One region of the Kaistia algarum genome, then DNA from elsewhere that is predicted to be linked to it. Evidence: predicted binding sites of a transcription regulator. Region 1 holds the regulator's gene; each other region holds the start of a gene.
What was found. The regulator LexA, encoded in region 1, represses DNA repair genes until DNA is damaged. The targets are predictions, from matches to a motif close to TGTTCNNNNTGTGTTCNG.

Region 1 (3,208 bases):
GTAGTCGATGACGCCCTTGTGCGGATAGCCGGTCTCGGTGGCCAACCCGATCTCGACCGGAATGTCATGGATGTCGCGCAACGTCTTGCCGCGCTTGGTCAATTGCTCCTTGATCAGAAGCACCTGGCGTTCATTGACGGTGAAATAGACATAGATCGGGTCCATCTGGACGATCGTCGCAAGCTTGGTCGGACCGCTATATCCGACCAGCGCGCCGACATCCTGGAGATGGTTGGAGACGATGCCGTCGAACGGCGCCTTGACCTCGGTGTAGCCGAGATTGATCGTCGCGACCTCGGCATCGGCCTGCGCCTGCTGCGTCGCGGCGATCGCCTGATCGAGCTGGGCCTTGGCGTCGTCGGCCTTGGCGACGGATGCGACCTGCTGCTGCACCAGCGTCGACTGGCGATTATATTCGAGTTGCTTGTTTTCCTGCGCCGCCTGGGCCGAGGCGACCGCCGCATTCGCCTGGTCGAGCTGAGCCTGATAGGTGTCGCGCTGTATGCCGAACAGCGTGGTACCAGCTTTCACAGTCTGGCCATCGACATAGTTGATCGATGTCAGGAAGCCCTGGACGCGCGCCGAGAGATCGACCTGGTTGATCGCCGTCGTATTGCCGGTGAGCTCCATATAGAGCGTCGCATCCTGCTGAAGCGGCGGAGCGACGGTCACCTTCGGCGGCGGCGGCGGCACATATTCATTCTTGTCGTTGCAGCTTGCGAGCGACAGAGCGGCCAGACCCGCCACGACCAGCGGGAGCCCGCCTGCCGGCTTCCGCCATTGTCCAATCTTGACCATCTGTCCCCTCAGCCTCGATTGCCCGACGCACGCATCCCTCAGCTCCGCCTGCTGCCGGCAGAGCCAGAATCTCGTTCCGATCCTGCCTCAGGCTCCGGCGCGACGCCATAGCGGGACGATCTAGTCCGGCGATTATTAAGGAGGTGTGGCATGCGGGCGATCCCTGGTCCGATTCCTGTCAATCCACGAAGATCGCGCCGCCAGCTTGCGGAACACATATAGAACATGTACTTTGTTCGCGGTTTGTACTTGATGATTCTTCGCCGAATCGCAGACCGTTCCGTATCCGGCAATTCGTGGCGTGGACCGACCAATGCTGACTCGCAAGCAGTATGAGCTCCTGATGTTCATCCATGAACGGTTGAAGGAGACGGGCGTGCCGCCTTCCTTCGACGAGATGAAGGATGCGCTGGACCTTCGGTCCAAGTCCGGCATCCATCGCCTGATCAAAGCGCTGGAGGAACGTGGCTTCATCCGCCGCCTGCCCAACCGGGCCCGCGCGCTCGATGTGGTCCGTCTGCCGGAGGCGATGGCGCCGACCATGCAGCGGCCCAAGCGAGCCGGCTTCTCGCCGAGCGTCATCGAAGGCAGCCTCGGCAAGATGCGGCAGACCGACAGCGACGTGCCGGAGCCAGTGATCGTTCCCGTTATGGGCCGCATCGCCGCCGGTGTGCCGATTTCGGCGATCCAGACACAGAGCCATTCGATCACCGTGCCGCCGGAAATGCTGGGTGGGGGCGAGCATTTCGCGCTGGAGGTTCGCGGTGATTCGATGATCGAAGCCGGCATCCTCGACGGCGACACGGTATTGATCCGCAAGACCGACGCGGCCGATTCGGGCGACATCGTCGTGGCTCTTGTCGACGAGGAGGAGGCGACGCTGAAGCGGCTGCGCCGACGTGGCGCCTCGATCGCGCTGGAAGCCGCCAATCCGGCTTATGAGACGCGCATATTCGGGCCGGACCGGATCCGCATCCAGGGTCGGCTGGTCGGCCTCCTGCGTCGCTACTGAGCCCCTGCCCCGCCGGTTTCGGGTTCGTCGTCGCCGTCATAGGGCGGCATCCACGGACGGCGGACACGCGGGAAGGCCGTCGTGACGAGAAATTCGGCGTCGAGCGGCGCCGGGCCCGCTCTTGGCTGCGGGCTTCCAGGTTCGGGTGCCGGAACGTCCTCGTCGTCGAGCGTATGGCGGACTGCGGAATCGTATTCCGTCGCCGCGGCGATGACCTTGTCGGCGGATGGCGGATCAGCGATGTTTCGGGTAGCGACAGGCCTCAGATCGAGCGCGATCGACCCGGATTGAGCGAGACGATCGCGGTCGATCGTTGCGACCTCGGCGGCGCAGCCCGTCGGTGCGGCGATGGGCGTTACGATGAGTACGGGGCTCCGGCAATCATCGGCAAACGCATCGCGCTCCAGCGCCAGTGCGACGAGCCGGCCATCCGGCATAGGCGCCACACATCCCGAGGCATCGCAGCGCGTCGCGGCCATGAGCGCCGGGTCCTTCGCCTCGCGACTGTCGCCATCGGCTCTCAGCCATATGCCGGCGATAAAAGGGTCGATCTTTCGCGCCAGGATCTGGTAGCTGCCATTGCCCGTGCGGATTGCGACCTGCCGCCCATCCGGAGCGATGATGATGTCCGACCGATGCGGATAGAGCGCCAGCGCGCCGCCGACCAGCATCGGCACCAGCCCGGCCAGGCGCCAGCGCTCCCGCATCAGCGCCAACCACAGGAAACCTGCCATGAAGACGAGCAGCGACGCCGCGGAAGGCATAGCCGCCGAGCCGGTCCCCTCCGACCAGTCGCTCACCGTCCGCGCCACGTCGGACATGCCGTCGATGCCGACGCCCATCACCCATAGAAACGGGGCCTCGAACCCGAACGGCATGGCGAGCACCGCGAGCAGCGCTAGCGGCATGACCAGGAAATCGACCAGCGGCATCGCCGCGACATTGGCGAGGATTGAGAGCGGCGCCATGCGCTGGAAGTGATAGAGCGCGAAGGGCGTGGTGCCGAGCCCGCCGAGCAGCGACGTTAGCGCCAATCCGCCGATAAGCAGCCCGAACCAGCGCAGCACCGAGCCGAAGCGCGAGTGCGAAACCGGTCGAAGCCCGCGCGGCCGCCGCGACAGCGCCTCGAAGCCGGCGACAAGCGCGATCGTCGCGGCGAAAGACATCTGGAATCCGGCCACCAGCAGGCTTTCGGGGCTGAGCGCCAGCACCACGAAGGCGCCGATCGCGACATTGCGCATGGAGATCGCCCGCCGGTCGACGAGGATCGCGAGGAAGACGACGCCGGTCATGATGAAGGAGCGCTGCGCCGCCACATCGAGGCCGGAAATCAGCAGATAGAAGAAGGTCACGCCGAGCGCGGCGAGAGCGGCCCATTTTTTGATCGGCCGGCGGAGC
Region 2 (3,208 bases), on a different contig from region 1:
ACTGATCGCGGAGAACATCGCCGCCCGCGCGATGGAGCGCATCCATGAACTGGTCGCCTCCGTCCTCGACAGCGAGTTACCGTTTGAATCCGTCGACCTCGTCGCCGCCATCCGCGACACGCTCACCAAGCAGAAGGCGGAGATCGCCGTCGGCGTGAAGAAGCTGGAACGGCAGGCGAAGCGGGCCGAATTGATGGCGGCGCGCTTCCGCAAGAATTCCGGCGACAATTTCATCCGCGGCCTGCTGGAGCGGCGCGCCGCCGACACAAGGCAGAGCGCGGAGAAGACCCGGCACGAGGAGGCCGTCTTCGCCAAGGCGATCGAGCTTTTGGCCGATTATTCCTTCGAACACGAGAAGCCTGCGAAACGGCCGACCGATGCGGCTGCCCCCCGGCCGGCACTGTCCAGAGCCGGCGAGCACCCGGCGGCCGGGTCTCAGGCGAAATAGTTGCGGATAAAATCCCGTTCGATCGCCAGATTGGCGATCTCGTCCGGATCGCTGCCGTCATAGATCAAGGTGTAAGGGCCCCGGAAGCCAGCCGCCGTCGCGGCGGCGAGGCAGTTTGCATAGTCTTCCTCATCGAGTTGGCCGTCGCTGAAATCGCCCTTGGCGTGACAACAGATGGCGATTCGGAAGATCGCTTTCAGATCCTCATATTTGCCGGGACCGGACCAATTGCCGAAATCGCCGTTGAGCCCGACGGCGCCGTCCAGCCTATAGAACAAGCTATGGACCTCGGCCGGGGTCGAAAGAAAATCGAACCAGTTCTCGGTCACGATCCGAACGCCGAGCGTCTCGCCCTGCCGCGCCAGCCGCCTGAGACCTACGACACTGCGCCCCAGCGTCTCCGCGGAATGCTTAGCCTTACCGGCAATCACCCGCGCCTGCTCGGCGCCGAGTTCGGCGGCCGTCTCGATCCATCTGCCGATCCAGGCGAGATCGCGCTCGGCGGTCGCTGGATTGGTGATGTCGCCATATTCGACCAGCAGCGTCTGCAGCGTGATGCCGCTGGCCGCGAGCGCGGCCCGTAACTCCGCAAGATAGACGGGATCGCGGTTGGCGATATGGAACGAGCATATCTCGACGCGATCGATGCCGAGGCCGCGCACCAATTCGGGCATGTCAAGCAGGGAGATCCGCCCTTCGCCATAGGTCGGCTGCGGCGTCGGCGTCGCGACATCGTGATCGGGACGGTTCGGAAAGGTGAGGCCGAGCGTCCGGTGCAGGCTCCAGCTGGAAACGGCGAGGGGTGGCGAAGGAGCCGTCATCGGCATTCTTTCGGACGGGGTTGGGGCGTCGAACGCGGCAAGGCGGATTATCGCTCAGTGGCCTCATGGGCCGCCGATATTGAGCGAGCGCCGCTTGGCGCGCAATGAGCCACGTTGACTCTTTCCTCATCCGGAGTCGTTATAGAACAAATCATGAACATACAGCGACGATGGAGAACGGGTGGCGAGGATGGGCTTGGAAGCGTCGACCCTTTCCGCATTGCGGCAGCGCATCGCGGCGATCGAGACGGCGGGCGAGATTGCGCGTCCGGCGGCGTCCCGGCTCGTCCCGATCGATCGCGGCGAGGTCGACGCCCATCTCGGCGGGGGGCTCGCCTGCGGCGCGCTGCACGAATTCCATCCCGCCTCCGCCGGCGACCAGGTCGCGACGAACGGATTTGCCGCTCTGCTTGCCTTCGCCAGCGCGCCGGCTAAGCGCCCGATCGTCTGGATAAGGCAGGATCATGCGGCGCGCGAGGGCGGCGAACTCCATGTCGACGGGCTTAGCGCGCTCGGGCTCGACCCCGCGCGACTCGTGCTTGTGCGTCTCTCCCATGCCGTCTGCGTGCTGCGGGCGGGCATCGAGGCGGCACGCAGCACCGCCATCGGCGCTGTCCTCATCGAGCCCTTCGGCGAGCCCAAGGAGCTGGACCTGACGACGCAGCGCCGGCTCGTCCTCGCGGCGGAGGCGTCCGGCGTCACGCTGTTCCTGCTGCGACCAGGCGCCCGGCCGATGCCCGGCAGCGCCGAGACTCGCTGGGAAGTCCGCTCCGCTCCCGCGCAGCCACTCGCCCTCGATGCGCCGGGCCATCCGACCTTCGATCTGACCCTATTGCGCCATCGCCACGGACCGGCCGGCGGTCCGTGGCGCCTTGAATGGAACCGCGACGATGGACGCTTCGTACCCCCGCCGCTTCTGCGCGATCCGGCTGCCCTTCCTCGCCTCCGACCGGCTGCGCCGCCTGCCGAGGGGCTCCTTCTCCCGCCTTTCGCCGGAAAAGCCGCTGCTGATCGTCGAGAAGGTCAAGGGCGCCATGCGCATCGCCGCGCCGGATCCGGCGGCCCTTAGGCTCGGCCTCGGCCCCGGCCTCGCGCTCGCCGAGGCACGGGCTCGCATCGCCGATCCGGACGTCGCCGATATCGATAGCGCGGCCGACGACGCGCTGATGGAGCGCCTCGCCGATGGCTGCGAGCGCTATACGCCGCTGGTCGCCCGCCAGGATGGCAACGAACTCATCCTCGACATCACCGGCGTGGCGCCGATCTTCAAGGGCGAGGCGGCGCTGTTCCGCGATCTGCTGCGCCGCCTGGCCGCATCCGGCCTCACCGCCCATGGCGCCATCGCCGGTGCGAGCGAGGCAGCCCGCGCGCTGGCCCGTACCGGCCGCTCTCGTATCATCAAACCGGGACACGAGGCGCAAGCCGTCCGGCCGCTCCCGGTGGCGGCACTCGACCTCGGCGAGGCCGAAACGCTGGCGCTATCCCGCGCCGGACTGAAAACCATCGCCGACCTTGTCGACCGGCCGCGCGCCCCGCTCGCCGCCCGCTTTGGCGCAACCATCGTCGAACGGCTCGAAAGACTGACGGGGCGGGCCGAGCACCCGATCTCGCCGCGCCGGCCGATGCCGGTCCTGGTGACGGAGCGGATCTTCTTCGAGCCGGTCGTGCGCGAGGAAGACATCAGCGCGACGCTCAAAATTCTCGCCAGCCAACTCGCGCGGGAACTGGAGGCGCGCGGCGAGGGCGGTCGTGGCTTCGAGGCGTGCTTCTACCGTGTCGACGGGGCCGTGCGGCGCATCGCGGTCGCGACCGCCCGGCCGAACCGCGATCCGCGAATGCTGCAACGTCTCTTCGGTGAGCGGCTGGACGCTCTTTCCGATCCGCTCGATGCCGGCTTCGGCTTCGACCTGATCCGCCTCGGCGCCTTCCGAACCGAATC
Region 3 (3,208 bases), 830 kb from region 1:
CTGCGCGACCTGATCGCGGCCATATTTCTGCTGGACGTAGTCGATGACCTCGTCGCGCCGGTCCTGGCAGAAGTCGATGTCGAAATCCGGCATCGAGACGCGCTCGGGATTGAGGAAGCGCTCGAACAGCAAGGCGAAGCGCATCGGGTCGAGATCGGTAATGGTCAGCGACCAGGCGACCAGCGAGCCGGCGCCCGAGCCACGCCCCGGGCCGACGGGAATCCCCTGCGATTTCGCCCATTGGATGAAGTCGGCGACGATGAGGAAATAGCCCGGAAACTTCATCTTCTCGATGACCGAGAGCTCGAATTCGAGCCGGTCCCGATAATCCTTGTCCGAGAGGCCCGGCGCGAGGCCGTGGCGCTCGAGCCGACGATCCAGACCGCCGCGCGCGGCCAGCCGCAGCGCCTCGATCTCCGCGGCCTCGGCCGCCTCCGGCTCGGCATCGGCGCCAGCGAAGCGCGGCAGGATCGGCTTGCGCTTCATCGGCCGGTAGCGGCATCGCATCGCGATCTCGACCGAATTCGCCGTCGCCTCAGGCAGATCGGCAAACAGCGCGATCATCTCGGCGCGGGTCTTGAAATAATGCTCCGCCGTCAGCCGGCGGCGCTTCTCCTCGGCGATCACAGCGCCCTCGGCGATCGCGATCAGCGCGTCATGCGCCTCATAGTCGCCCCGCGCCGGGAAAAACGCTTCGTTGGTCGCGACCAGCGGCAGGCCCATGCCATAGGCGAGCGTCAGAAGTTCGCTCTCATGGCGCGCCTCGTCCGGCGTGCCGTGGCGCTGTAATTCGACATAGAGGCGGTCGCCGAACAAAGCAGCGAGGCGGGAAAGACGCTCGCCGGCAAAAGCGCCCTGCCCGGCACGGATCGCCTGGTCGACCGGCCCGTTGGCGCCGCCGGTCAGCACGATCAACCCCTCACTTGCCGCCTCCAGCGCGGCAAAGGAGATATTCGGCTTGTCGATCGCCTCGCTCTCCATGAAGGAAAGCGAAACCAGACGGACGAGGTTCCAATAGCCCGCCTCGCTGGCGGCGATCAGCACGAGATCGGCAAGTTGCCGCCCGGCAGAGGCGCCGCGCCGCCCCGGCTCGAAGCCATCGTCAAAGGCGACAGCCATCTGGCAGCCGATGATCGGCTGAATGCCGATCTCGACCATCTTTTCCGAGAATTCCAGCGCACCGAAGAGATTGCCGGTATCGGTCAGCGCCAGGGCCGGCATCTGGTCGGCAAGCGCCAGCTTGGTCAGCTTCTTGAGAGGCAGCGCCCCTTCGAGCAGCGAATAGGCCGAATGGACGCGAAGATGCACGAAGCCGACCTTCGATACGATCCCGGCCCGCTCCGCACTGCCCATGGCTCGTCTCCCGCCGCGCCCGCCCGACTCGGGGGCCGCCTAGTGCCCCATTCTCCCGCCCAGACGCTCCATAGTCCACGGCCAACGCCGTGGCCCATCGTCGCCTGTGGAGAACGGAAGACGCAGCTCAGACGAGGCGGGCGACGAGATCCGACCAGAGCGTAACGGTCGCCACAAACGAAGCGAGAACGACGAGAGCGGCGGCATCGCGAAGCAAGATCGACATCGGCTTATCCCCTGAATTCACATCGATATCCCCATATGTTCATGTTTTGTTCTTTTCGTCAACAGCCGGGATTTAGGGGTAGTGTCTCAGTTTGGAATTCTAGTAGACTCGCGCTATAGTTGCTGCGTCGTGCGAACACGACCTGCCTCGAAAGGCTGTTGCAGTGGTAGCTCAGGTGGATAGAGCGCCCGCCTGCTAAGCGAGAGGACGCGGGTTCGAGTCCCGCCTACTCTCCTAGGCGCTTTTTGTACGGCCCGCGCTCTCCTTGCTTTCGCGACCGCGCGTCGATCCGTTCGGCGATGACTTCCACCGTCCCCAGCCGATCCGCGTCGCCCCCCGTCATGGCTGGCGGCAGCTTGTGCGCCGTGACCTGATGGGTGGGGTCGTGCGAGACGACATGGAGCGACAGCGCGCCTGCGCGTAACGGCGCCGGGATCGGCCGCGTTCTACACCTCCACCCAGCCGCCCGCGTCGGCGCTTGCATAGATCGCGTCGATCACGCGCTGGTTCTTCACCGAATCCTCGAGCGTGAAGATGCGCTGGGTCTCGCCGCGCGCCGCGCGCACGAAGGCCTCGGCTTCGAGGCGGTATTGATGGGTGCCGGGGAAGCGCAGGATGCGGGCCTCGTCATGCGATCTGTTGTGCCACTCGATCCGGTGGTCGTCATAGAGGCCGGCATTGAAGGGCGAGCGGACCTCGATAAAGCCCTCGTCGCCGTGGAAGACCATGAGCTGGCGGGCCGCGAGTTGCGTTCCGATGTAGAAGGAGAGGTCGAAATCGCCGAAATCGGCGTTGACGACCGAATAGATATCCGTGCCGAAAGTCTGGTCGCGCTCGACCGTGGCGCGCAGCCGCTTCGGCTCCTTGCCCGACACGAAGCGGGTCGAGACGGTCGGGTAGACGCCGATATCGGGCAGACCGCCGCCGCCGAGCTCTGGGATGTTCCGCATGTTGGTCGGATCGGTGAGGAAGTAGGAAAAGGCGCCCTGGACGTGGCGCAGCCGCCCGATCGCGCCGGAGCCGACGAGCTCCTGCACCTTGATCCATTGCGGATGGTGCACGACCATGAAGGCCTCGCTGATCAGCACGCCGTTGCGCTCGCGCGCCTCGATCACCGCGCCGATATCCTCAGCCTTCAGCGCCAGCGGTTTCTCGACCAGCACATGCTTGCCCGCGTCGGCGGCGCGGATCGCCCATTCGACATGCTGGGAGGTCGGCAGCGGGATATAGACCCCGTCGACCGCGTCGGAAGCGAGCAGCGCGTCATAGGAACCGAACGCCAGCGGCGCGCCGGTGCGATCGGCGAGTTCGCGAGCGCGCGCCTCGTCGCGGCTGGCGATCGCCTGGAGGACGCCATTGCCCGATTGCTGGATACCCGGAATCATCTGCTCCCGGGCAATGAGAGCCGTCGACAGAACACCCCAGCGAAACATCTTTGCCTCCCGTTTCTTTCAGAAATTATCCACGATTCGACCGCTTCCGACGTTACGCAGCGCGGTTTTCCCCTTCCAGCCCTCGTGGGACCGATGCCTCCGCGGAGGCGCATCGAACAGGCCCTGCCCGATGCGGGCGGCGTCCATACGTCGCCAGGGCCCGGTGGCCATCACCGGCGAAAGCGTTGCGTCCCTA
Region 4 (3,208 bases), on a different contig from region 1:
GGCTCCAGGCTCGCCGGAGCCGGCTCCCAGCGTCGAGCGCAGCACCTTGACGCGCTCGGCCTTGCCGGCGAGTTGCATCTCGCACCAGGCGCCGGGAAAGGGCGACAAGCCGCGAATATGATTGTGAACATCGCGGGCCGGCCGCGACCAGTCGATCCGCGCCTCGGCCTTGTCGATCTTGGCGGCATAAGTGACACCGGCTTCCGCCTGCGGCACGCCATCGAGACCGCCCCGCGACAGCGCCGCCAGCGCGCGAACCATCAAATCGGCGCCGAGCCGGGCCAGGCGATCATGCAGATCGCCCGTCGTCCAGTCTGGCTCTATCGCGATCCGTTCGGCCATGGCGACGGGCCCGGTATCGAGCCCCGCCTCCATCCGCATGACCATCACACCCGCCTCGGCATCACCGGCCATGATCGCGCGATGGATCGGCGCTGCACCGCGCCAGCGCGGCAGCAGCGAGGCGTGCAGATTGAGGCAGCCCTCGCGCGGGGCATCCAGCACCGCCTGCGGCAGGATCAGCCCATAGGCGACCACGACCGCCACATCGGCGTCCAGCGAGGCAAACGCCTCTTGCTCGGCCTCGCCCTTCAGCGATTTCGGCGTGAACACGGGAATAGCGAAATGGTCGGCGACGAGGTGGACGGGAGACTTCTTCTCGTCCAGACCCCTTCCAGCCGGTTTCGGCGCGCGCGTATAGACGGCGACGACCTCGTGGCCCTGGCCGATGATCTCGGTGAGCGTCGGCACCGCGAAATCCGGCGTGCCCATGAAGACGATGCGAAGGCTCATGGGCGGGCTATGCTCACATCTCTTCGCTGGCGTGCGACTTGAACTCGGGCTTGGTGCCAGATTTCGCCGCCTTGACGAATTTCTTGACCACCATCTCGCGCTTCAGCCGCGACAGGTAATCGATGAAGAGCTTGCCATCGAGATGGTCGACCTCGTGCTGGATGCAGGTCGAGAGCAGCCCATCGGCGTCGATCTCGTGCGGCTTGCCGTCGCGATCGAGATAGCGCAGGCGCACCGAGGCAGGGCGCTCGACTTCGGCATAGAAGTCGGGGATCGACAGGCACCCTTCCTCATAGGTCGAGCGGTCCTCGGCGGAGGTGACGATCTCGGGATTGATCAGGAAGAGCGGCTTCCGCTCGGCGCCATCCTCGCGACCCGACACGTCGATGGTCACGATCCGGCGCGGCACGCCGACCTGGATCGCCGCCAGCCCGATGCCGGGCGCCTCATACATCGTCTCCAGCATGTCATCCAGAAAGCGGCGCAGATCGTCGTCGACGCGCTCCACCGGCGCGCTGACGAGCCGGAGCTTCGGGTCGGGAAGGGTGATGATGTCGAGCTTGGCCATGAAAACCTCAACGCTGGCTGGCCTGAAATAGGCAATCGTCGCGAACCGGTCAATCGCGGATTGCCGCGACTTTCGGGGAATCGCCGCCCCAATGTTCATGTTTTGATCTGGTTTTGCACGAAAATCTGCTATGGTCCGGCCCATGCAGGATATTCTCTTTTCCCTCGCGGGCCGGCCGATCACCCTTGCTGAGACGCTGCTCGGCGGCGCCGGCCTTGCGCTGCTCATGCTGTTTCTCGTCCTCGTTCTGGCCTGGCGCGGCGCGGCGCGGCGGGCGGCGCTGGAGGCGGACCAGCATATGCAGGGCGCGGAACTGCAACAGCGCATCGCCGATCTGGTCCGCATCCAGTCCGAAATGACCGGCCGCATGCAGACCATGGCCGAAGTCTTCGGCTCGCGCCAATCCGACCTGGTGCGCGGCCTTTCCGAGCGCCTCGACGGGTTTGGCCACCGCATCGGCCAATCGATGAACGAGACGACGCGCAATACGCATGAGGGACTGAGCCGCCTGCATGAGCGGCTCGCCGTCATCGACAATGCCCAGCGCAACATCACCGAGCTTTCCTCGCAGGTCGTCGGGCTGCAGCAGATCCTCGCCAACAAGCAGACGCGCGGCGCCTTCGGCCAGGGACGGATGGAAGCGATCATCCAGGATGGCCTCCCGGCGGGCGGTTACGCCTTCCAGGCGACGCTCTCCAATGGCAACCGGCCGGACTGCGTCGTCGCCTTTCCGAACGGCGCGCCGGACCTCGTCATCGACGCCAAGTTTCCACTTGAGGCCTGGAATGCCATCCGCGCCGCCGAGGGCGGCGAGTTCGCGAGAGCCGCCGAAGTCCAGTTCCGCCGCGATGTCACCAAGCACGTCAAGGACATTGCCGAGCGCTATCTGATCCCCGGCGAGACGCAGGATACGGCGTTCATGTTCGTGCCGTCGGAATCAGTGTTCGCCGAAATCCATGAGCGCTTCGAGGACGTCGTGCAGGCGGCACATCGGCTGCGCGTCGTCATAGTCTCCCCGTCGCTGCTGATGCTCTCGATCCAGGTCCTGCAATCCGTGCTGCGCGACGTGCGCATGCGCGAACAGGCCCATCTGATCCAGGGAGAGGTTCTGAAGCTGATGGAGGATGTCGGCCGCGTCGACGAGCGCGTCCTGAAGCTGCAGGCCCATTTCGGCCAGGCTTCGAAGGATATCGACGACATATTGATCTCGACGCGCAAATTGAAGAATCGCGGCGCACGGATCGAGCAGCTCGAATTCGGCGAAGAAGGCTCGCCGGCCTATGACCGCCAGGGGGATCTGCTGGCGGGGGAGTAGCGGGCCTTCCTTCGACACTCTCGCCGTCAGTAGCCCCGCCCGCTCTCCGCCAGAAATGCCACCTCCTCCGCCGTCGATATCCGCCCGAGTTCGGCATTCCTGTGCGGGAATCTCCCAAAACGCTGGATCAACGCCCGGTGCTTCTCGGCGAAGGTGAGGAAGTTCCGGTAGATTTCCGCCTGTTCCACTGGCGCGTCGGCGAGGAGCTCCTCGTAGAGGCGGACGGAAAGGTCCTGGTCTCGCAGCGCCTCGCTGTGCTCGAAGGGCAGATAGAGGAAGCAGCGCTCGATCAGGCAGAAGCGCTGAACGCCGCTCTCGACCAGATCGCGCGCCACCGCCCGCGCCCGCTCGTCATAGGCATAGGCCCGTGGATCGGCACGGAAGAGATTGCGCGGGAACTGGTCGAGGAAGATCACGAGCCCGATCTGCGCCTCGCGCGGCAAGGCGGCGAGGTCCCAGTTCTCGGCCGAAACCGCATCCAGAGCGGAGCCAAAGGCCGCGCGGATCGCTTCGTCCGTCTCGTCGCGTCGCTC

Region 2: OSH05_RS08870 (ImuA family protein) is a predicted target of LexA. The motif match lies at 1,412-1,429, and genes of this name have one in related genera.
Region 3: dnaE (DNA polymerase III subunit alpha) is a predicted target of LexA. The motif match lies at 1,616-1,633, and genes of this name have one in related genera.
Region 4: OSH05_RS24135 (DNA recombination protein RmuC) is a predicted target of LexA. The motif match lies at 1,453-1,470, and genes of this name have one in related genera.

The regions. Positions count from the first base shown of each region.
Region 1 is NZ_JAPKNJ010000002.1:59,521-62,728, reverse strand. Features, by position in the region: gene OSH05_RS13645 (efflux RND transporter periplasmic adaptor subunit) at 1-798, opposite strand, end outside; gene lexA (transcriptional repressor LexA) at 1,112-1,810, shown strand; gene OSH05_RS13635 (ComEC/Rec2 family competence protein) at 1,804-3,208, opposite strand, start outside.
Region 2 is NZ_JAPKNJ010000001.1:1,821,468-1,824,675, forward strand. Features, by position in the region: gene OSH05_RS08860 (DnaJ domain-containing protein) at 1-448, shown strand, start outside; gene OSH05_RS08865 (sugar phosphate isomerase/epimerase family protein) at 436-1,269, opposite strand; gene OSH05_RS08870 (ImuA family protein) at 1,460-2,338, shown strand; gene OSH05_RS08875 (Y-family DNA polymerase) at 2,304-3,208, shown strand, end outside.
Region 3 is NZ_JAPKNJ010000002.1:888,779-891,986, forward strand. Features, by position in the region: gene dnaE (DNA polymerase III subunit alpha) at 1-1,353, opposite strand, end outside; tRNA gene OSH05_RS17395 (tRNA-Ser) at 1,742-1,813, shown strand; gene OSH05_RS17400 (Gfo/Idh/MocA family protein) at 2,026-3,012, opposite strand; gene OSH05_RS17405 (TM2 domain-containing protein) at 3,206-3,208, opposite strand, start outside.
Region 4 is NZ_JAPKNJ010000005.1:33,601-36,808, forward strand. Features, by position in the region: gene fmt (methionyl-tRNA formyltransferase) at 1-792, opposite strand, end outside; gene def (peptide deformylase) at 806-1,360, opposite strand; gene OSH05_RS24135 (DNA recombination protein RmuC) at 1,503-2,675, shown strand; gene OSH05_RS24140 (DUF924 family protein) at 2,702-3,208, opposite strand, start outside.